Regions from separate parts of the Allobosea sp. 01N443 genome, predicted to be linked through region 1. Evidence: riboswitches for the same ligand, from Rfam matches in the RefSeq annotation. Region 1 holds a riboswitch; each other region holds the start of a gene.
The links. A riboswitch is a leader RNA that binds a small molecule or an ion and turns the genes downstream of it on or off. The one in region 1 is predicted to bind cobalamin.
Positions count from the first base shown of each region.

Region 2: linked by a shared signal. The riboswitch ahead of AC1DRP_RS15530 (ribonucleoside-diphosphate reductase subunit alpha) and the one ahead of AC1DRP_RS06545 (TonB-dependent receptor plug domain-containing protein) in region 1 are both predicted to bind cobalamin.
Region 3: linked by a shared signal. The riboswitch ahead of AC1DRP_RS15540 (ABC transporter substrate-binding protein) and the one ahead of AC1DRP_RS06545 (TonB-dependent receptor plug domain-containing protein) in region 1 are both predicted to bind cobalamin.
Region 4: linked by a shared signal. The riboswitch ahead of AC1DRP_RS08790 (CbtB domain-containing protein) and the one ahead of AC1DRP_RS06545 (TonB-dependent receptor plug domain-containing protein) in region 1 are both predicted to bind cobalamin.

Region 1 is NZ_JBFTRC010000014.1:52,818-59,038, forward strand. It holds gene AC1DRP_RS06535 (heavy metal translocating P-type ATPase) at 1-2,145, shown strand, start outside; gene ccoS (cbb3-type cytochrome oxidase assembly protein CcoS) at 2,142-2,318, shown strand; cobalamin riboswitch at 2,336-2,536, shown strand; gene AC1DRP_RS06545 (TonB-dependent receptor plug domain-containing protein) at 2,657-4,600, shown strand; gene AC1DRP_RS06550 (ABC transporter substrate-binding protein) at 4,621-5,466, shown strand; gene AC1DRP_RS06555 (FecCD family ABC transporter permease) at 5,463-6,221, shown strand, end outside.
Region 2 is NZ_JBFTRC010000054.1:11,932-16,560, reverse strand. It holds gene AC1DRP_RS15530 (ribonucleoside-diphosphate reductase subunit alpha) at 1-2,106, opposite strand, end outside; cobalamin riboswitch at 2,225-2,426, opposite strand; gene cobF (precorrin-6A synthase (deacetylating)) at 2,610-3,371, shown strand; gene AC1DRP_RS15520 (efflux transporter outer membrane subunit) at 3,792-4,629, shown strand, end outside.
Region 3 is NZ_JBFTRC010000054.1:17,680-21,347, forward strand. It holds gene AC1DRP_RS15535 (ribonucleotide-diphosphate reductase subunit beta) at 1-935, shown strand, start outside; cobalamin riboswitch at 1,026-1,235, shown strand; gene AC1DRP_RS15540 (ABC transporter substrate-binding protein) at 1,512-2,540, shown strand; gene AC1DRP_RS15545 (FecCD family ABC transporter permease) at 2,549-3,574, shown strand; gene AC1DRP_RS15550 (ABC transporter ATP-binding protein) at 3,571-3,668, shown strand, end outside.
Region 4 is NZ_JBFTRC010000022.1:5,140-11,360, forward strand. It holds gene AC1DRP_RS08765 (D-2-hydroxyacid dehydrogenase) at 1-481, opposite strand, end outside; gene cobD (threonine-phosphate decarboxylase CobD) at 558-1,574, opposite strand; gene cbiB (adenosylcobinamide-phosphate synthase CbiB) at 1,586-2,566, shown strand; gene cobO (cob(I)yrinic acid a,c-diamide adenosyltransferase) at 2,670-3,281, opposite strand; gene cobU (bifunctional adenosylcobinamide kinase/adenosylcobinamide-phosphate guanylyltransferase) at 3,295-3,819, opposite strand; cobalamin riboswitch at 3,960-4,142, shown strand; gene AC1DRP_RS08790 (CbtB domain-containing protein) at 4,130-4,360, shown strand; gene AC1DRP_RS08795 (CbtA family protein) at 4,373-5,113, shown strand; gene AC1DRP_RS08800 (DUF1636 family protein) at 5,163-5,552, shown strand; gene cobW (cobalamin biosynthesis protein CobW) at 5,557-6,221, shown strand, end outside.

The sequences.
Region 1 (6,221 bases):
GAACTCGCGGTGGAGAACATCCGCTGCGCCGGCTGCATGCACGCGATCGAGAACGGCCTTGCCCATGAGACCGGTATCCTCAGCGCCCGGGTCAATCTCGCGCTGAAGCGCGTCACGGTGGAATGGACGGAAGGCGTACTGCGCCCAGAGGCCGTGATCGAGCGCCTCTCCCGGCTCGGCTTCAAGGCCTACCCTTTCCTGCCCGCCTCCGGCCGTGAGGACGACACAAGCGAGGAAAGGCGGCTGCTGCGCTATCTCGGCGTCGCCGGCTTCGCCTCGATGAACATCATGCTGCTCTCCGTCTCGGTCTGGTCGGGCAATAGCAGCGACATCAATCCGGTCACGCGCGACTTCTTTCACTGGCTCTCGGCGCTGATTGCCCTGCCAACCGCCGCCTATGCCGGCCGCCCCTTCTTCGAGAGTGCGCTCCGGGCTCTGCGCGCCCGCGCCGTCAACATGGACGTGCCGATCACGCTCGGCATCGTGCTCGCGCTCGGCATGTCGGTGGTGGTGACCTGGAATCACGCCGAGCATGCCTATTTCGACGGCGCGGTGATGCTGATCTTCTTCCTGCTGATCGGGCGCTATCTCGACCAGCTGATGCGCCGCCGCACGCGCGACCTCGCTGGCAATCTTGCCGCGTTGAAGGCCGAAACCGCGACCCGGCTGATGCCGAATGGCGAGGCGATGGTGACGCCGATCGCGGCCATCGTGCCCGGCGACCGCGTCCTGATCCAGCCGGGCGAGCGCGTCAGTGTCGATGGCATCATCGAGACCGGCTCCTCCGAAATCGACCAGAGCCTCGTCACCGGTGAAACCCTGCCGCATGCCGTCATGGCCGGCGCGCAGGTCTATGCCGGCACCGTGAACCTCTCCGGGGCCCTGACCGTCAAGGTCGAAGCCGCAGCCAGCGGCACCCTGCTCGACGAGATCGATGCCCTGATGGCGCGCGCGGTCGAAAGCCGCTCCCGCTATGTCAAGCTTTCCGATCGGGCGGCAAGGGTCTACGCCCCTCTCGTCCACGCCACGGCGCTCGCGACCCTGCTGGGCTGGATGGCCTTCGGCCTGCCCTGGCCCGAAGCACTGATCATCGCCATCACCGTCCTGATCATCACCTGCCCCTGCGCGCTGGGGCTGGCGATTCCGGCCGTGCAGGTCGTTGCTGCGTCTGCCCTGTTCAAGCGCAAGGTCATGCTGAAACAGGGCGATGCGCTGGAGCGCCTGGCCGAAGCCGATGTCGCTGTCTTCGACAAGACCGGCACCCTCACCCTGCCGGACCCCGATCTGGTCAATGGCGCTGAGATCGATACCGCAACCTTGCAGGCGGCGGGCAGGCTGGCAGCCGCGAGCCGCCACCCTCTCGCCCGCGCCATCGCCCGTGCCGCCGGCCATCCTGCTCCTGCGAGCGATGTCAGCGAAAATCACGGCGCAGGCCTGAGCGCGATTGTGGATGGGATCGAGACCCGTCTCGGCAGCGTCGCTTATTGCGAGGCCGGGGCGGAAGCCGCCATCGTCGCCGCGCGCCATCCCTCAGCCTCCCTGATCGCCTGGCGCCATGGCACTGAATGCGCCATCTTCGCGGTCGATCAGAAGATCCGGCCGGAGACGCGCGACTGTATCGCCGCGCTACGCGGTCTCGGCCTCGAGATCCGCATTCTCTCCGGCGACCGAAGCGAAGCTGTCGCGCCGGTCGCCTCGGCCCTCGGTATCACGGAGGCCGAAGCCGGCCTGCGTCCCGACGAGAAGCTCAAGGCGCTCGACCGGCTCAGCGCCAAGGGGCGCAAGGTGCTGATGATCGGCGACGGGCTCAACGACGCTCCGGCCCTTGCCAAGGCCCATGTTTCGATCTCGCCGATCAGCGCGACCGACCTGGCGCAGGCCTCGGCCGACATTGTCTTCATCGGCGACAGCTTGATGCCGGTCGCCGACAGCCTGCGCATCGCCCGCAGGGCGCGCAACCTCATGCTGGAAAACCTCTGGTTTGCGGTGCTGTACAATGCCGTCGCGGTGCCGATTGCCGTCGCGGGCTTCGCGACGCCGCTCGTCGCAGCCGTCGCGATGTCGGGATCGTCACTGGTGGTCACGCTCAACGCGCTGCGCGCGGGACGCGGCCTGTCGCGGCAGAATACGGGAGTGGCGTCATGAATATCCTGGTGATCCTGTTCCCCCTGGCGCTCGGTCTCGGACTGCTGGGGTTGGCGGCCTTCTTCTGGTGCATGCGCACCGGCCAGTTCAGCGATCTCGAGGGACCGAGCTGGCGCATTTTGAGGGATGACGACCTGCGTTCGCCTGGGGACACCCGCACCAACGATCATTGACGCAGCGGCCGTTCCGGCCTTACCTCGCCAGCGACGGTTCCCTTAGGGGATCAAAAGGGAATGCGGTGCGGATGGTTCGCCATTCAATGCCGTGGCTGCCCCCGCAACTGTAAGCGGCGAGCCTTTCGCCACACGCCACTGGGGCCCTCGGACCTGGGAAGGCGGCGACAAGGCACCGACCCGCGAGCCAGGAGACCTGCCGTCAGCCGTGGTCACACGCGAACACGTTCGGACGGGGTGTTTCGATCGCTTGTTGAACTGCACGCTGGCTAAGGGCAGCGGACGGGGCCTCGCGTTCGCGGTGACGTGCCACAGACGTCAACGCCCGAGGTTCCATCGTGATCCGTCCTCCCAAGGTTGCCCGGCGCAGCCGGCTGCTCATCACCCTGCCGCTCCTTGTCTCCGCCGGCTCCCTCCCCCCCAGCCAGGCCTCCGCCCAGTCAGCCACCGAATCGATTGCCCTCGACGAAATCGTCGTCAGCGCGACGACGCGACCCACGCCAGCGCGCGAGATCGCCAATTCCGTGACCGTCATCACCGCGGGCGATATCGAGCGCGAGCAGCGCCGGACCCTGCCGCAGGCGCTCGCCGCCGTTCCCGGCCTCAATATCGTGCAGACCGGCGGGCCGGGCGGGCTGACCTCGGTCTTCATCCGCGGCACCAACTCCAACCACGTCAAGGTATTGATCGACGGCATCGAGGCCAACGACCCGTCGACCCCGAACCGCTCCTTCGATTTCGGCTCGATGCTGACCGACGACATCGAGCGCATCGAAGTGCTGCGCGGACCGCAAAGCGGCCTCTACGGCGCCAACGCGCTGGGCGGCGTCATCTCGATCACCACCAAGCGTGGCGAGGGTCCGCCGAAGCTCACGGCCCGAGCCGAGGCCGGCTCATACGGCACCTTCAACCAGTCGGTCGGCCTCAGCGGCGGCGATGACCGCTTCAACTACGCCCTCAGCATCGCCCATTTCAAATCGGATTCGACCCCGGTGACGCCTCCCGGGCTCGTGCCGTCGGGGCGCCGCGTCAACCCGAATTCCTACGACAATTGGACCTATTCGGCCCGGTTCGGCGTCGCGCTGTCCGATACGCTGTCGCTGAACTGGGTCGGCCGCTACACTGACGGCTACCTGCTCTTCACCGGCGATTCCGGCTTTCCGAGCACGCCCAGCAGCTTCCGCAGCAGCCAGGACTACAAGCAGGCCTTCACCCGCGGAGAGGTCGTCTGGGATCCGCTTGGTGGGCGCTTCGTCAATCGCTTCGGCCTGTCCTACAGCAATCAGGACCGCACCGGCCGCACGCCGAATGCGATTGGTATCCTCGGCCTGCCGACGGAGAATCTCGGCGAGCGCACCAAGGTCGACTGGCGCGGCGACCTTGAGTTGATGAAGGGGCAGACCCTGGTGATGGGTCTGCAATACGAGCGCGAACGGCTGGAAACCCGCGCGCTCACGGCATCCAACGGCAATACGGGCGCCTTTGCCGAACTCCAGTCGAATTTCGGCGACCGGCTCTTCATGGTCTCGAACATCCGCTACGACGATGACGAGACCTTTGGCGGCCACACGACCTACCGCTTCGCGCCAGCCTATATCGTGCCGGAAATCGAAACCAAGCTGAAGGGGAGCTATGGCACGGGGTTCAAGGCCCCGACCCTGAGCGAGCGTTTCAGCGATTCTCGCCCGGCCTTCAACTTCTTCGGCAATCCCAACCTGAAGCCGGAAGAAAGCCGCGGCTGGGATCTTGGCTTCGAGCAGCCTCTCCTCGATGACAAGGTCCGGTTCGGCGCCACCTATTTCCACAACGACATCGAGAACCTGATCGTCACCAACGTGGCGCGGAACTCCTATGCCAATATCGGCAAGGCCACGACCAAGGGGGTGGAGGCCTTTACCGCGCTCGAAATCTCGCCGCAGTTCAAGGTGCGGGCCGACTACACCTTCACCATCGCCAAGGACGACATCGCCCGGCAGGAACTGCTGCGCCGTCCCCGTCACAAGGCCAGCGTGACGGCGAGCTGGACCCCGGTTGACAAGCTCACCCTTTCGGCGACGCTGATCTATGTGGGTGAGCGCGTCGACGGAAACCGTGACTTCTCGATCTCGCGCATGCGGGCGCCGGGTGCGGCCATCGTCAATCTCGCCGCCGAGTACAAGGCGACGGACAGGCTCAGTGTCTTCGGCCGCATCGATAACCTGCTGGACAAGCGCTACGAGAACCCCGTCGGCTTCCTGGTGCCGGGTCTGAGCGCCTATGGCGGCCTGAAGGTAACGCTGTGAAGCCTTGGGCGGCCCGCGCGATGACTCGCGGCGCCGTTCTGGCGCTTGGCCTCTTGCTCGGTTTCGGCGGCCTGACGGCCGCCGAAACGCCGGCCAAGCCATCCCGCATCGTCTCGCTCAACATGTGCACGGACGAACTGGTGCTGCGGCTCGCCCAGCGCGAGCGCATCGCCTCGGTCACCTGGCTCTCGCAGGACCCGCGCAACGCCAACATGGCCGAGATTGCCAAGACCATCCCGGCCAATCACGGTCTGGTGGAGGAGGTGCTGAGCTACAAGCCCGATCTGATCATCGCTGGCGCCTACACGACGCGCAGCACGGTCGCGCTGCTGAAGAAGGCCGGTGTTCCCGTCCGCGAATTCGGGGTGCCGCGCAATCTCGCTGAAATGCGTGCCCAGATCGCCGAGATGGCGGCCCTGCTCGGCGAGCCAGAACGCGGCGCGGCCCTGATCGCAGCGATCGACCGGCGCCTCGACACGCTCGCCGCCAACCAAAGCACGGGCCATCCCAGGGCGCTGGTCCTGCGGCCGAACGGGTTCACGGTCGGGCGCGGCTCGCTGGTGGACGAGATCCTGACCCGCGCCGGCCTGACCAATCTCGCCGCCGAACTCGGCATCGACAATTACGGCCAGATCGCGCTGGAGACCGTCGCGCTCGGACAGGCCGACATGCTGATCCTCAACACCACGCCGGGCGGGCCGCCCTCGCTCGCCCATGAGATCCTTCATCATCCGCTCCTGACGAAGCTCGGCGAGCGGGTCAGGCTCGTCGCCCTCCCCTCGAAACTCTGGACCTGCGCCGGACCGGCCGTGCTCGATGCGATCGAGCTGCTTGCCGCCTCCCGTACGCAAGGATCGCGCTCATGACATTGGGGGTTCAGGAAACGGTACGAGCGACGACGCCGAAGCTGGGGCGGCTCATTGTCATGCTGGCCCTGTTGATGCTGGCCATGATGCTCGTTTCCATGGCGGTGGGTTATGCCCCACTCGACATCAAGGCGGCCCTCGCCGACGCCCTCGCCGGACGGAAGACCCTGCCGGCGCTCGTCCTTGTCGAGCTGCGCTTGCCGCGCGCGCTGCTGGGCGCGCTCGTCGGTTTCAGTCTCGGGCTTGCCGGCGCCGCCATGCAGGGCCTGCTGCGCAATCCGCTTGCCGAACCCGGAATCCTCGGAATTTCAAGCGCCGCCGCCTTCGGCGCGGTCGTGGTCTTCTACAGCGGCTTGTCGGCGACGATGGCGCTCGCCCTCCCCTTGGGCGGCATGGCCGGCGCCGCAATGGCGACGCTTCTGCTCTATGCCTTCCTGGGGCGCGGCGCCGGAACGATGACGTTGATCCTCGCGGGCGTTGCGATCAACAGCTTCGCCGGTGCGATGACCGCGCTTGCGCTCAACCTCGCGCCAAATCCCTACGCCGCGCTGGAAATCGTATTCTGGCTGATGGGCTCGCTCGCGGATCGCAGCCTGCTCCATGTCTGGCTCGTGCTGCCGCCAATGCTCCTCGGCTGGCTGCTGCTGCTTTCGACCGCACCTGCCCTCGACGCTCTCACCCTGGGCGAGGACACGGCCAAGAGTCTCGGCTTCGACCTGACCTGGCTGCGCGCCCGACTAATCGGCGGAGCTGCA
Region 2 (4,629 bases), on a different contig from region 1:
GACCGAGGCCGAGATCGCAAACCAGCTGATCGCCTCCATCGAGGTGTCGGCGAAGGCTACGGCACCCTCGGACGCCGCGGGCAGGCGCAAGGTCTGCAGCGCATCCTGGAAGCCCATGATGCCGAGGCCGACCGGGCGGTGGCGCAGGTTCGAGCGGCGTGCCTCGGGGATCGTGTAGAAATTGATGTCGATGACGTTGTCGAGCATCCGCATCGCGGTCGCGACCGTCTTGCCGAGCCTGGCCCGGTCGAGCCCGCCCGCCGTCACATGGGCCGCGAGGTTGATCGAGCCCAGATTGCAGACGGCGACCTCGTCGGCCGAGGTGTTCAGCGTGATCTCGGTGCACAGGTTCGAGGAATGCACCACGCCGGCATGCTGCTGCGGCGAGCGCAGGTTGCAGGCATCCTTGAAGGTCATCCAGGGATGGCCGGTTTCGAACAGCATGGTCAGCATCTTGCGCCAGAGATCGAGCGCGTTGAGGCGCTTGAACACCTTGATCTCGCCGCGCTCGGCCTTGGCTTCATAGGCCTCATAGGCCGCCTTGAACGGCTTGCCGTAGAGATCGTGAAGGTCGGGCGTCTCGTCGGGCGAGAACAGCGTCCACTGGCCTCCGGCGGCGACGCGCTGCATGAACAGGTCGGGTATCCAGTTCGCCGTGTTCATATCATGGGTACGGCGGCGGTCGTCGCCGGTGTTCTTGCGCAGATCGAGGAACTCCTCGATGTCGACATGCCAGGTTTCGAGATAGGCGCAGACCGCGCCCTTGCGCTTGCCACCCTGGTTGACGGCGATCGCGGTGTCGTTGGCGACCTTGAGGAACGGCACGATGCCCTGGCTCTCGCCATTGGTGCCCTTGATATGAGCGCCAAGGCCACGCACAGGCGTCCAGTCATTGCCCAGCCCGCCGGAATATTTGGCCAGCAGGGCGTTGTCCTTCACCGCTTTGAAGATGCCGTCGAGATCGTCCGGCACCGTGGTCAGGAAGCAGGAGGAGAGCTGCGGCCTGAGGGTTCCTGCGTTGAACAGGGTCGGCGTCGAGGCCATGAAGTCGAAGGAGGAGAGCAGGTCGTAGAAGGCGATCGCCCGGGCCTCGCGGTCGATCTCGCGGATCGCCAAACACATCGCGACACGCATGAAGAAGGCCTGCGGCAGCTCGAAGCGATTGCCTCGGACATGCAGTAAATAGCGGTCATAGAGCGTCTGGAAGCCGAGATAATCGAACTGGAGGTCGCGCTCCGGCTTGAGCGCAGCCGCAAGGCGGGCGAGATCGAAGCGTCCAAGCTCGGGATCGAGCAGCTCGTTGGCGATGCCGGTCTTCACATAGGCGTGGAGATAGTCGCCGTAACGTACTGACATTTCTGCATGAGTCGCCTGTTCCGGACGACCGGAGACGAAGCTCAGCGCCTKGCGGCGGAGCTTGTCGAGCAGGAGGCGAGCCGAGACCTTGGAATAGTTCGGTTCGGTCTCGACCAGGGTGCGCGCAGCCAGGATCGGCGCCTGCGCCAGCTCATCCTGACTGATGCCGTCATAGAGGTTGCGCTGCGCTTCGCTCAGCACGGCTTCAGCCGAGACGCCGTCGAGCCCGGCGCAGGCTTCGCGAATGACCGTGGCGAGGCGAGCCCCATCGAGCGGCACGAGCGCGCCGTCGGCTGCCTTCATGCGCAGCACCGGCGCGGAGGCGACCACAGGCTTCGCTTCCGCCTTGGCGCGGGCCCGTTCCTGGGCTCGTTCCTCGCGGTAGAGCACATAGGCGCGGGCGACCTTGTGGTGTTCGCTGCGCATCAGCGCGAGTTCGACCTGATCCTGCACATCCTCGATATGGAAGGTACGGCCGGCATCGGCGCGCCGCGTCAGCCCGGCGACGATCTGCTGGGTCAACTCCGCGACGATGTCGTGGATTCGGCGCGAGGCAGCGGCGCTGCTGCCCTCGACCGCCAGAAAGGCCTTGGTCAGAGCGACGCTGATCTTGGAGGCGTCGAACGGGGTGACGCTGCCGTTGCGGCGGATCACCTGGTAGCCCGGTTCCGCGGTCGATCGCGCATCGCTGCCTTGCGACGCGATCGGGCTGAACGTCTCAGGGCGGATGGTATCGGTCGCGAGGGACATCGGCTTTCAAACCCCAATCTGTAGGGGGCAAAGGCCAGGCGGAGTCGCAACGGAGAATGTCGCAGCGACGAGCGCCCGCAGACATGACCAAGCGATCCACCGGGACACCCCGCCCGAGGACGATTCTGCTGTCGCGGCAGGTCTCCTGGCTCGCGGGTCATCGCTCTTGTCCCGTCTTCCCAAGGCCTGGCGGCCTCAGTGACTGATAGTCTGGACAAGTACTCGCCGCTGACAGTTGCGGGGGCAGCGCCGGTTTCGCACCGGCTTCCCTCTTAGCTCTCGATCTTGCGACTCGAGAGACCGTGACCACCATATCTAGTGGCTATCGCGACAGTTCTGTCAACAGATTGCCACGGCCTATTCGTTGGCCTGTGAAGAGCGGGGAGTGGTCGAACTATGCGGCGATCGGCCTCGAGGGCGTCATGGCGCAGATGCTCGCGCTGTCGCCCCACGTGCTATGGCTGCCGAACGGTGGGCCATCTGAGCCCCGACTTGGAGGCCGAATGCGCAAGATCCTGATCATCGGAATTGGTGCCGGCAATCCCGACTATGTCACGGTCCAGGCGATCAACGCCCTCAACCAGGCCGACGTCTTCTTCATTCCCGACAAGGGGACAGAAAAGGCCGCGCTCGGACGGCTGCGGAAGGACATCTGCGAGCGCTTCATCGAACGATCGGATTATCGCCTGGTTCCGGTGCCGATCCCGGAGCGTGCCCCCGCCGGAACGAATTACCGTGGCAGCGTCGACGAGTGGCATGCGCGTATTGCCCATGACTACGAGGGCCTGTTCACGGAAGAACTCGGGGACGGTGAATGCGGAGCCTTCCTCGTCTGGGGTGATCCGACGCTCTATGACAGCACGCTGCGGATCGTCGAGCATATTCGCGCCAGGGGCTTCGCTCTCGAATACGATGTGATCCCGGGCATCAGCAGCGTGCAGGCCCTTGCGGCGCGACACCGGGTCGCCCTCAACCGGATTGGCGAGCCCGTGCTGATCACCACGGGACGCAAACTGGCGGAAGGCTTTCCCAATAACCTCGATAGTGTGGTCGTCATGCTCGACGGGGACCAGGCCTTCAAGAGTGTCGCGGGTGAAGATCTCGATATCTATTGGGGCGCCTATCTCGGCACCAAGGACGAGATTCTGATCGCCGGAAAGCTCTCGGAGGTGATGGGCGATATCGAGCGCATCCGGCGCGAAGCGCGAGAGGAAATGGGCTGGATCATGGATACCTATCTGCTTCGGAGACGCGACGAGGACTGAACGGCGCAATCCGCGCATGACGACAAAAGGGTCCTTATGTCTTCGATTGGCCCCGTCGGGTGGATTGCTCCATCGTGTCACTGTCGCGGTTCGCCGGGTTGTTTGCCCGGAGCGAAGAAGGAGAGCCATTGCGCCGGACCACCCGATGGCCGATCTCAGCCGTCGAGAGCGCGGCGGATGGTATCGCGGCCGCGCTGGCTGCCGGATCAGCCCGAGTTGGTTCTGGCTCAGACGTCGATGAACCGCTTTCGCGGGGCTGGCGCCTTGCAATTCGCGAGGCCGCTTTGTAGGCGTTCACGATCGCCAGAGATCGGCACTCCGCGGGGTCTTCGTCTTTGGAATCATTCTGAAATACGGCGCCTATGACCGCCGATCTGCGCTCTTTCCGCCTGGAATGGAAAGGTCGCCAATGCGGCGGACATGGACGGGATGCACTCTCGCGACAGGCTGATATCGGATTGGACGAGGCTGCTCGCGCTGCCCGTTCTGCTCTGCCTTGGCGCCTGCTCGGTCGGCCCCGACTACGTCGCGCCGACGCAGGATCTGCCCACCCAATGGAATGGCGCCGCTTCGGCTGCGCGGCCTCCCGCTCGGTCGGAGTGGTGGCGGCAATTCAAGGATCCTGTGCTGGATGGGCTCGTGACCGAAGCGGTTGCAGGCAATCTCGATGTCGCCCAGGCGAAGGCGCGGATTCGCGAAGCGCGAGCGAGCCGGGTCCAGGCGATCGCGCCGCTGTTTCCTCAGGTCAATGGTTCAGCATCGGCAACGCGTTCGCGTTACGCCACAAGCTCCGATTCAGGGGGCGGCAACGGCATGAGCAACAGCTTGCGCGCGGGCTTCGACACCTCCTGGGAGCTCGACATCTTCGGCGGGCGCGACCGCGCCGTCGAAGCCGCGACCTATGGCGTCGATGCCGCCGACGATGATCTCGACGGAGTACTGCTGACGCTCATTGGGGATGTCGCTTCGGCTGTCATCGAGGCGCGCGGCTACCAGGCGCGCATTGTGCTTGCCAAGCGGACGGTCGAAACCCAGCGGGTGACCGAGGCACTGACGCGGGTCCGCTTCCAGGCCGGCGATGTCTCGGCGGTCGATACGGCGAGGGCGGTGGCGCAGGTCGCGAGCACCGAGGCGCAGATTCCGGCCCTTGAAACCGCGCTGTCGCAGACCCAGCACCGTATCGCGGTGCTGGTTGGCCGCCCGCCATCCGCTATGGGCTCGCGCTTGACCGGCGCTGCGAAGGTGCCGGCGACGCCCG
Region 3 (3,668 bases), on a different contig from region 1:
CCTGGGAGAAATACCTCGCCGGCTGCAACAATCACTGGATGCCGACAGAGGTCTCGATGCAGGCCGATATCGCTCTGTGGAAGTCGAAGGACGGGCTGACCGAGGACGAGCGCCGCACGATCAAGCGCAATCTCGGCTTCTTCGCGGCCTCGGAAAGCCTCGTCGCCAACAACATCGTGCTCGCGATCTACCGTCATCTCACCAATCCGGAATGCCGGCAGTACCTGCTGCGCCAGGCTTTCGAGGAGGCGGTGCACACCCACACCTTCCAGTACATCGTCGAGAGTCTCGGCCTCGACGAGGGCGAACTCTTCAACATGTATCGCGAGGTGCCTTCGATCACCGACAAAGCGGCCTGGGCCCTGAAGCACACCCAGCATCTCGACGATCCCGATTTCGAGACCGGCACGCCCGAGGCCGATCAGGCCTTCCTGCGCGACCTCGTCGCCTTCTACGTGATCTTCGAGGGCATGTGGTTCTATACCGGCTTCGCCCAGATCCTGTCGCTCGGCCGACGCAACAAGATGGTCGGCATCGCCGAGCAGTACCAGTACATCCTGCGCGACGAGAGCATTCACCTGAATTTTGGCATCGACGTGATCAACCAGATCAAGATCGAAAACCCGCATCTCTGGACCAAGGCCTTCCAGGACGAGCTGCGCGGCATGATCCGCGACGCTGCCGAACTCGAGGCCGCCTATGGCCGGGACACCATGCCGCGCGGCTTCCTCGGCCTGAATGCTGCGCTCTGCGAGCAGTACATGCATTTCATCGCCAACCGCCGTTGCGCGCAGCTCGGCCTCGCGCCGGTCTTCGCGGAAACGGAAAACCCGTTCCCCTGGATGAGCGAGGCGATGGACCTGAAGAAGGAGAAGAACTTCTTCGAGACCCGCGTCATCGAATACCAGAACGGCGGCGCTCTGAGCTGGGAGTGAGCTGAGAAGGATGGAGCCGTCTCGCTGCAGGGCTCCATCAGCAGGCGGTGTGGTCGGTGCCTGCGGCTTGACGCCGCCTTGGGCCCCTCTATGGTCGGCCGCGATCAAGGTTCCTCGGGTCCAGGCCCGAAGCTAAGAGGGAATTCGGTGAGGCGCCCTGCGCCGAATCCGAGGCTGCCCCCGCAACTGTAAGCGGCGAGCTCTTCTCCCAACGTCCACTGGCGCTCTCACGCCGGGAAGGCCGGGCGAAGCCAGCGCTGACCCGCGAGCCAGGAGACCTGCCCTGATCGCAGAAGCGTCTTTCGGGCGGGGTGTCCGGGGGGATTTGCGTCGGCGGCAGGTCGTAGACCCGCACCCCCGAACCGATCCGCTCAAGCTCCCGGCTCGTCATCTCGGGGAGCGATGAATTCCATGTCCATGATGCCGAACCACGCGGTCGCAGCCGCGGCAGAGCGCTTGACGCAGACTCGTCGAGCAGTCTATCAAAATTGTAATATTGTTGCATTACAGGATCGGCCGTGCGAGGCCCTCGAGCCTCGCGACGCATGCCGTCGCTCGACGCTATCGGAGACTTCAATGCGCAGCGCCGCACGCCTTTCTTGCCTTTCGTTCGTCGCAGCCATCGGCATGTCGATGTCCGGAGCGGCCTTGGCCGCGCCGACGCAGTATCCGCTGACGCTGGAGAATTGCCGGGAGACGATAACGTTCAACCAGGCGCCAAAGCGCGTCGTGGCGGTCGGACAGACGCAGACCGAGATCCTCTACGCGCTCGGGCTCGGCGACAAGGTCGTGGGCACAGCCGTGTGGTTCAGCCCTGTCGCGAAGCCCTATGAGGCGGTCAACGCCAAGGTGAAGCGGCTTGCCGACAACGATCCGAGTTTCGAGGCCGTCGTCGCCCAGGAACCCGACCTCGTGACTGCGATGTTCGAATGGCATATCGGCCCCAACGGCATCGTCGGCAAGCGCGACCAGTTTGCGAAGCTGAAGGTGCCGACCTATGTCTCGCCCACCGACTGCGTCGGAAAGGACAATTCCGGGCCGGGCGACGGCGTCCGCACGCAGATGTTCACGATGGATCTCGTCTACCGCAATATTCGCGAGTTCGGGCAGATCTTCGACGTCTCCGATCGCGCCGAGGCGCTGGTCGCCGAATTGAAGGCCCGCGAGGACAAGGCGGTCGCTTCTGTGGCCGGTATCAAGCCGCAGGATGTCCCCGTCGTGGTCTGGTTCTCCAGCAAGGACATCAAGGGCGACGCCTTCCTGGCCGGCAAGAATGGCGTGCCTGCCTATATCCTGTCGAAGCTCGGCGCCCGGAACGTCATCACCACCAACGAGGAATGGCCGCTGGTCGGTTGGGAGACCGTCGCTTCCGCCAACCCTGYCGTCATCGTCGTGGTCAAGATGGATCGCCGGCGTTTCCCAGCAGATGACATCAATCTCAAGCTCGACTTCCTCAAGACCGACGCGGTTGCGAGCAAGCTCGACGCCAGTCGGCAGCAGCGGATCGTGATCATGGATGTCGGCGCGACCAGGGCCGGGCTTGATACGATCGACGGCATCGAGGCGCTGGCCAACGGCATCAAGAGCTTCGGCCTCACCAAGTGAGCCATGGAGTGGTTCGGCCCAACTGGTTGGCGAGGGGCGCAGTAGCGATCCTCGCCTTCGTCCTGCTGATACTCGCGATCGCGCTCGCCGTGACGATCGGCGAAATGTCGATCCCGCTTGCCACGGTCTTCAGGGCCCTGGGCAACGGGTTGTTCGATCTCGACTACCCCGTGAGCGCGATCCAGCAGGGCGTCATCTTCGACTACCGGTTGAGCCGGGCTGTGGTGGCGGCCCTCTGCGGAGGAGCGCTCGCGCTTTCGGGGGCAATCCTGCAGGCGCTGCTGCGCAATCCGCTCGCAGAGCCCTATATCCTCGGTATCTCGGCCGGAGCCTCGACGGGTGCGGTCGCGGTGATGATCCTGGGCTTCGGCGGTGCTGCGCTCAGCATATCTGGCGGTGCCTTCCTCGGCGCCATTGCTGCGCTCGTCATCGTTGCCTTGCTCGCCGCAGGGGCCGGTGGCGCGACCGACCGCGTGATCCTCGCAGGCGTCGCCGGATCGCAGCTGTTCAATGCGGCGACCGCGACGATCGTCACCACGCTGGCCAGTGCCGAACAGGCCCGCGGCGTGATGTTCTGGCTTCTCGGTAATTTCGGGGGGGTGCGCTGGCCCGATGTCTGGCTCGCTACGCCAGTGGCCTTCGCGGGCTTCGCTGTCTGCATCTTTCATACGAAGGCGCTCGATGCGTTCGCCTTCGGCGCGGATGCCGCGGCCGCGTTGGGCGTGGCGGTGACCCGCGTGCGCATCGTGCTGTTCGTGACGACGGCCGTCATGACAGCGACCATGGTCAGTATCGTCGGCACGATCGGGTTCGTCGGTCTCGTCATACCCCACGCCGCGCGCTTCCTGACGGGCCCAGCCCATGCCCGGCTGCTCCCGGCATGCCTGATCATCGGTGCAATCTTCATGATTCTTGCCGACATCCTGTCGCGGACGCTGGTGCCGCAGCAGATTCTGCCGATCGGCGTCGTGACGGCGCTGTTCGGCGCCCCGGCCTTCGCCTTCATACTCTATCGCGCGAGGCGACCGGCATGACGCTGGCCGCGCGCGACGTCCGTTGGAGCGCCGGAGGGCGCGTGATCGTGGACGGCGTGACGCTGCACGCCGAACCGGGAAAGATCCTCGGTCT
Region 4 (6,221 bases), on a different contig from region 1:
CGATCCGTCCAAGGCCGACGATGACAAGCGTCTTGCCGCCGAGCTCGTCCTCGCGTCGGGCGCGATCACCGATCATCGGCCGCCAATGCTTTGCCATCTGGTTGTCGCGAGCGAGGTGGATCTGACGGGTAAGGCCCAGGATGAGCGCCATCGCGTGTTCGGCAACGGCGCGCTCATTGCCCCCCTGCGCACTGGTGAGGCGAATGCCGGCCGCGGCGAAGGCGGCCTTGTCGAACTGATCCGTGCCGGCGCTGATCGACTGGACGAAGCGCAGGCGCGGGCAGGCGGCGATCAGCTCGTTGCGCCAGAGTCCGGAGACGACGAGGACATCGGCTTCGGGCGCGCGCGCCTTGAGTTCATCGAGGCTGCGAACCTCAAAGCTCCTCGCGGCGCGCGCCCGCGCGGAGAACTCCGCTCCCAACTGGTAGGCGGCATGCGCGAAGCCGATCGTGAGTTCTCTTTCCTGCGGCCAAGGCTTCATTGCATTCCCCCGTGATGACAAAACCCAGCTTAATCATGCGAAACGGCTCCGTCCCGCCCTTCCATGCATGCGCCCCCTAGGCGGCATCAGGAGGCAGAAAGGATGCCAGAGCAGCGGCGAGCCTCTGCCAGGACGGCTCGTCGCCGGGCAAGCCAAGCCGTAGCCAGCTCGCATTGTTCTGAAAGCGGCGGACATAGATGCCGTCGCGGCCGAGATGGGCGAAGAGTGCCGGTGCGTCCGGCGTCGCCAACAGCCTGAACAGGGAGGTGCCGCCAACGATCACGCCTCGCGACGCCAGCAAGGCATCGAGGCGGGCGGCATCGCTGGCCCGGGCACCGGCGGCCGCCGCGAGCCAGTCCGTGTCACTGAGCGCCTGCGCCCCGATATGAAGCGCCGGCCCCGCGACGGCCCAGGGACCGAGCGCGGCACGCAAGGCCTCCGTCAGGCGCGCCTCGCCGATCGCGAAACCCAGACGCAAGCCGGCAAGCCCGTAAGTCTTGCCAAAGGAGCGCAGGATCAGCGTCGCCGGTGGCAGCTCGGGGATCAGGCTCGCCTCGGGCATGAAATCGATGAAGGCCTCGTCGATGACGAGCAACCCGCCTCGTCCGGCCAGGTCACGCGCAACCGCCGTGAGTTGCGCGCGCTCAATCACCCGCCCATCGGGATTGTTCGGGTTGACCAGCACGACCACGCCCGCATCGCCCGCCTCCGCGGGCGTTGCGCTCTCCCGCACGTCCATCCCCGCCTTGCGCCAGGCCACCGCATGTTCGGCATAGGTCGGGCCGATCACGACGACTGGCCCGGTGTTCGCAAGACACGGCAGCAGTTCGATCAGGATCTGAGTGCCGGGCGCCGCGACGATGCCGGCCGTCTCGGGCACCCGGTACGTCTCGCGTGCCGCAGCGAGCAATGCCGCCTCGTCCCGCACTCCCGGCAGGCGCTGCCAGAGGCTTAACGGCAGCGCAGGAACCGGATAGGGGATGGGATTGATCCCGGTCGAAAGATCGATCCATGGCTCGGGCGCCTCCGGGAACAGCGCCTTCGCCTGTGCCAGATCGCCGCCATGCCAGACCTTGCCTGCCGCCTCAGCCATTCCCGCCCCGCATGAGCCTGTCCGATTCCCTACCGCTCCTCGCCGCCGCCCTGATCATCGAGGCGGGATTCGGCTACCCCCAGGGCTTGTATGCGCTGATCGGCCATCCCGTCACCTGGATCGGTGCGCTGATCTCCCGGCTCGACCGGATGCTCAATCGCGAGCGCGCCTCCTTCATCGTGCGCAAGGCGGCCGGCGGCCTCGCCCTCGCGCTGCTGCTTGCCGCCACATTCGCCATCTCATGGGGGCTGACCCTGCTCTGCCGCGGCCTCGGCCCGCTGGGCTGGCTGCCCCTCGCGCTCGTCGCCTCCAGCCTCATCGCACAGCGCAGCCTGCACGAGCATGTCGCACGGGTCGCCGAAGGACTGGAGCGGGACGGGCTCAAAGGCGGACGCATCGCCGTTTCGATGATTGTCGGCCGCAACCCCGAAACCCTCGACGAAGCCGGAGTTTCCCGCGCCGCAATCGAAAGCCTTGCCGAGAATTTCTCGGACGGGATCGTCGCTCCGGCTTTCTGGCTCGGCGTCGGCGGCCTGCCGGGCGGCGCGCTCTACAAGGCGATCAATACCGCCGATTCGATGATCGGCCACAAGACACCGCGCCACCTCGCCTTCGGCTGGGCGGCGGCGCGTCTCGACGACCTCGTCAACCTTCCCGCCTCTCGCCTCACCGCGCTGCTGCTGACCGCAGCCGCCGCACTCGACAAAACGTCAGACCCCGCCAATGCGTGGCGAGCTGTCCGACGCGATGCCCGCCATCATCGTTCGCCCAATGCCGGTTGGCCGGAAGCCGCGATGGCAGGTGCGCTCGGCCTCCGGCTGGCGGGCCCGCGCGTCTATGGCGATGTCAGGGTCGACGACGGGTGGATGGGGGACGGCCGGGCCGAAGCGGAAGCGGCGGATATCCGGCGGGCGCTCGCTCTCTATCGGAGGGCGTGTCTGCTGCTGTGGGGGCTCGCCGTTGCGGGGGCCGTCACCGCGCTCGCCCTCTAGTTCATCGGACCGGGCATCGCATCGGGAACGACGATCTCACCTTCTGTGTTTGCTTCGACTTTCCCGAAAGCTGCGATCCACGTTTCGGGTCGATGCCCTGGCCTCAGAACTCGATCCCGGCCTGTGCCTTCACGCCCGCCGCGAAGTGATGCTTGACCACCGTCATCTCGGTGACGAGGTCTGCGACGGCGATCAACTCGGGCTTGGCATTGCGGCCGGTGACGACGATGTGCAGATCAGGGCGCCGGCTCGCCAATGTCTCGACCACCTCCGCCAGCGGCAGATAGTCGTAGCGCAGCGCGATATTGAGTTCGTCGAGCACGAGCAGGCGTATCTCCGGATCGTCCATCAACGCCTTGGCCTTGGCGAAGGCGCGCCCGGCGGCAGCGATGTCGCGGGCCTTGTCCTGCGTTTCCCAGGTGAAGCCTTCGCCCATCGTGTGCCAGACGATGCGATCGCCGAAGGCGTCGAGCGCCTTGCGTTCACCTGTCGCCCAGGCGCCCTTGATGAACTGCACCACCCCGACGCGCCAGTCATGGCCGAGAGCCCGCAGGATCAATCCGAAGGCGGCGGTCGACTTGCCCTTGCCTGGCCCCGTATTGACGATCAGGAGTCCCTTTTCGATCGTCTTGGCGGCGACCTCGGCATCCTGCACCGCCTTGCGCTTTTCCATCTTGGCCTTGTGGCGGGCGGCCTCGTCAGCATCGATCGTCATCGGAACCTCCTGCTCATTTCACCTGCATCGGCAGACCGGCGACCATGAAGATCACCCGGTCGGCCCGCGCCGCAAGCATCTGGTGCAACCGCCCCGCCTCGTCGCGGAACCGTCGGGCGAGCGCATTCTCGGGCACGATACCGAGCCCGACCTCGTTGGAAACCAGGACCACCGGGCCACGTGCCGAAACGCAGGCCTCGACCAGTTCCCGGCTTGCAGCCGCCACATCCTGCTCTGCCAGTATCACGTTGGTCAGCCAGAGCGTCAGGCAGTCCACCAGGGCAGGTTGCCCCGCGGGAACCGCGCGGATCGCCTGCGCCAGGGCCAGCGGCGCATCGATGGTCATCCAATCCTGCGACCGGCGGGCGCGGTGCTCGGCAATCCGGGCGCGCATCTCATCGTCATAGGCCTGCGCCGTGGCGAGATAGATCCAGGGCGCCGGCACCATCTCGATCAGGGCCTCGGCATGGCGGCTCTTGCCGGAGCGGGCGCCGCCCAGAACGAGGGTAAGAGGGGAAAGGATCGCTGCCACTGCCAAAATCTCAACCCAGGGAAGATCAGCCTAAGGAACGGACCTGGCGAGCGAAGCGAAACAAGCCGGGACAGGCCATCAGAGATCACATCGCTTCACTGCGCTCGCAATCACGATCGCTGCATTGCACAGCACCGTGCAGATGGCTAATGATCATCCCCGACGGTGCCTCTGCAAGGAGGTGAAAAGGGAACGCGGTGCGATACCGCGGCTGCCCCCGCAACTGTAAGCGGCGAGTTTCGCGCCATCGGCCACTGGGATTGTCCCGGGAAGGCGGCGAGAGATCCGGACCCGCGAGCCAGGAGACCTGCCGTCGATGAGTGATGCAATCCAGCGGGCTGCCGGCGGGGTGGCCAAGGAGACCGAGATGACGACGAATACGGCTTCGATCACCACCCAGGCCAGCGCATCCGAGCGCGTCAAGGCTGTCGCAGCTGCCCTGGCACTCGGCGCAGCCCTGATCTTCACCGTCGGCTTCGCCCATTCGACCAGCGTTCACAACGCAGCCCACGACACGCGCCACACCCTCGCCTTTCCCTGCCACTGAGGGAAAGGCAACATGGTCAATCGTGTTCTCACGGTCAGTCTTCTGGCCGGGCTTCTTGCTGGGCTCCTGGTCGCAGCACTCCAGCATGTCACCACCACGCCGCTGATCCTCAAGGCGGAAACCTTTGAGACGGCGTTGCGCGCAGCCGAGCTTCAGCACGCCAGCTTCACCGGCGATGCCAGGATCGTCCTTGCCCATGGCGGCGCCGACGCAGCCGACCACGCCGAGTGGAAGCCACAGGACGGCTTGCAGCGCACGGCCTTCACCACCATCGTCACCATTGCGACCGCGATCGGCTTTGCCGCCCTGCTGCTCGGCGGCATGATCGCAGCGGGCGATGCCATCACTGAACGGACCGCACTGATCTGGGCGGCTTGCGGCTTCCTGGCCTTCGGCCTCGTGCCGGCGACCGGGCTCGCACCGGAATTGCCCGGCAGCGCGTCAGCCGAACTGCTCCACCGCCAGACCTGGTGGATCGCCACCGCGCTCGTCACCGCCGGCGGCCTCTGGGTCTTCCTGCGGACGGAGGCGAGCTGGCTGCGGGCACTTGCCGTGCTTGCCATGCTCGTCCCGCATCTGATCGGCGCACCACATCCCGCCGCCCCGGAGAGCAAGGTCCCGGCCGAAATCGCAGCGCATTTCGCCGCGCTCTCGCTCGCGCTCCAGGCTGCCCTCTGGCTCGCTACCGGCTTTGCCGTCGGCGTGCTCTGGCCCTGGGCGACGCGCCGTGCCGCAGCCCCGGCCAAGGCCTGACGCTGAGCGCGATCCCCCGGGATCGCGCCGGAAGCAAAGGAACCGGCCTATGCCCGAAGGCGATGTCACCATTTTCGTCTGCGTCGCCTGCCGGCGCGCGCGGGCGGACCTGCCGGAGGGTTACGACCAGCCCGGACTGGGTTTTGCCGAGGCGCTGCGCGAACGCATCGCGCGCGACGGCGGGACGCTTCCGGTCGAACCCGTCGACTGCCTCGCGGTCTGCAATCGCCCCTGCACCGTCGCCTTGGCGGCCGACGGCAAATGGACCTATCTGATCGGCGATCTCGACGCAGACACCCATATCGCCGAAATCGTTGACGCAGCTGCAAGCTTTGCAGCCAGCGCAAACGGTATCGTTCCCTGGAAAGAAAGACCCGCTTCGTTCCGCAAGGGCGTGGTCGCGCGCGTACCGCCTCTCCCGGCGCGCCAACAAGGATGAGATCATGAACGCTCCCCAAGCCCGCTCGCTGGGCAAGATCCCCTGCACGATCATCACCGGCTTCCTCGGGGCCGGAAAGACCACACTGGTGCGGCACCTGCTGGAGAATGCAGGGGGCAAGCGCATCGCCGTGCTGGTCAATGAGTTCGGCGATCTCGGCTTCGACGGTTCCTTCATCGACGGCTGCGGCATTTCCGGCTGCACCGCGGAGGACATCGTCGAGCTGCCGAATGGCTGCATCTGCTGCACCGTCGCCGACGACTTCGTGCCAGCGCTGGAAAAGCTGCTCGACCGGCCGAACCCGCCGGAACACATCCTGATCGAGACCTCGGGGCTTGCCCTGCCGAAGCCGCTGGTCAACGCGTTCAATTGGCCGGCCATTCGGTCACGTGTCACGGTCGATGGTGTCATCGCCGTGGTCGATGGTCCGGCCGTGGCGGATGGCCAGTTCGCGGATGATCCCGCCGCTCTCGCTGCGCAGGCGGCGCAGGATGCCGCGGTCGGGCACGACAACCCGCTCGAAGAAGTGTTCGAGGACCAGATCCTCTGCGCCGACCTGATCCTGCTCAACAAGAGCGACCTCGTCGATGCGGCCGGCCGCGAACGCGTCAAGGCCGAGATCGCCGCGCATCTGCCGAAGGCGATCAAGATCGTCGAGACGGCCCATGG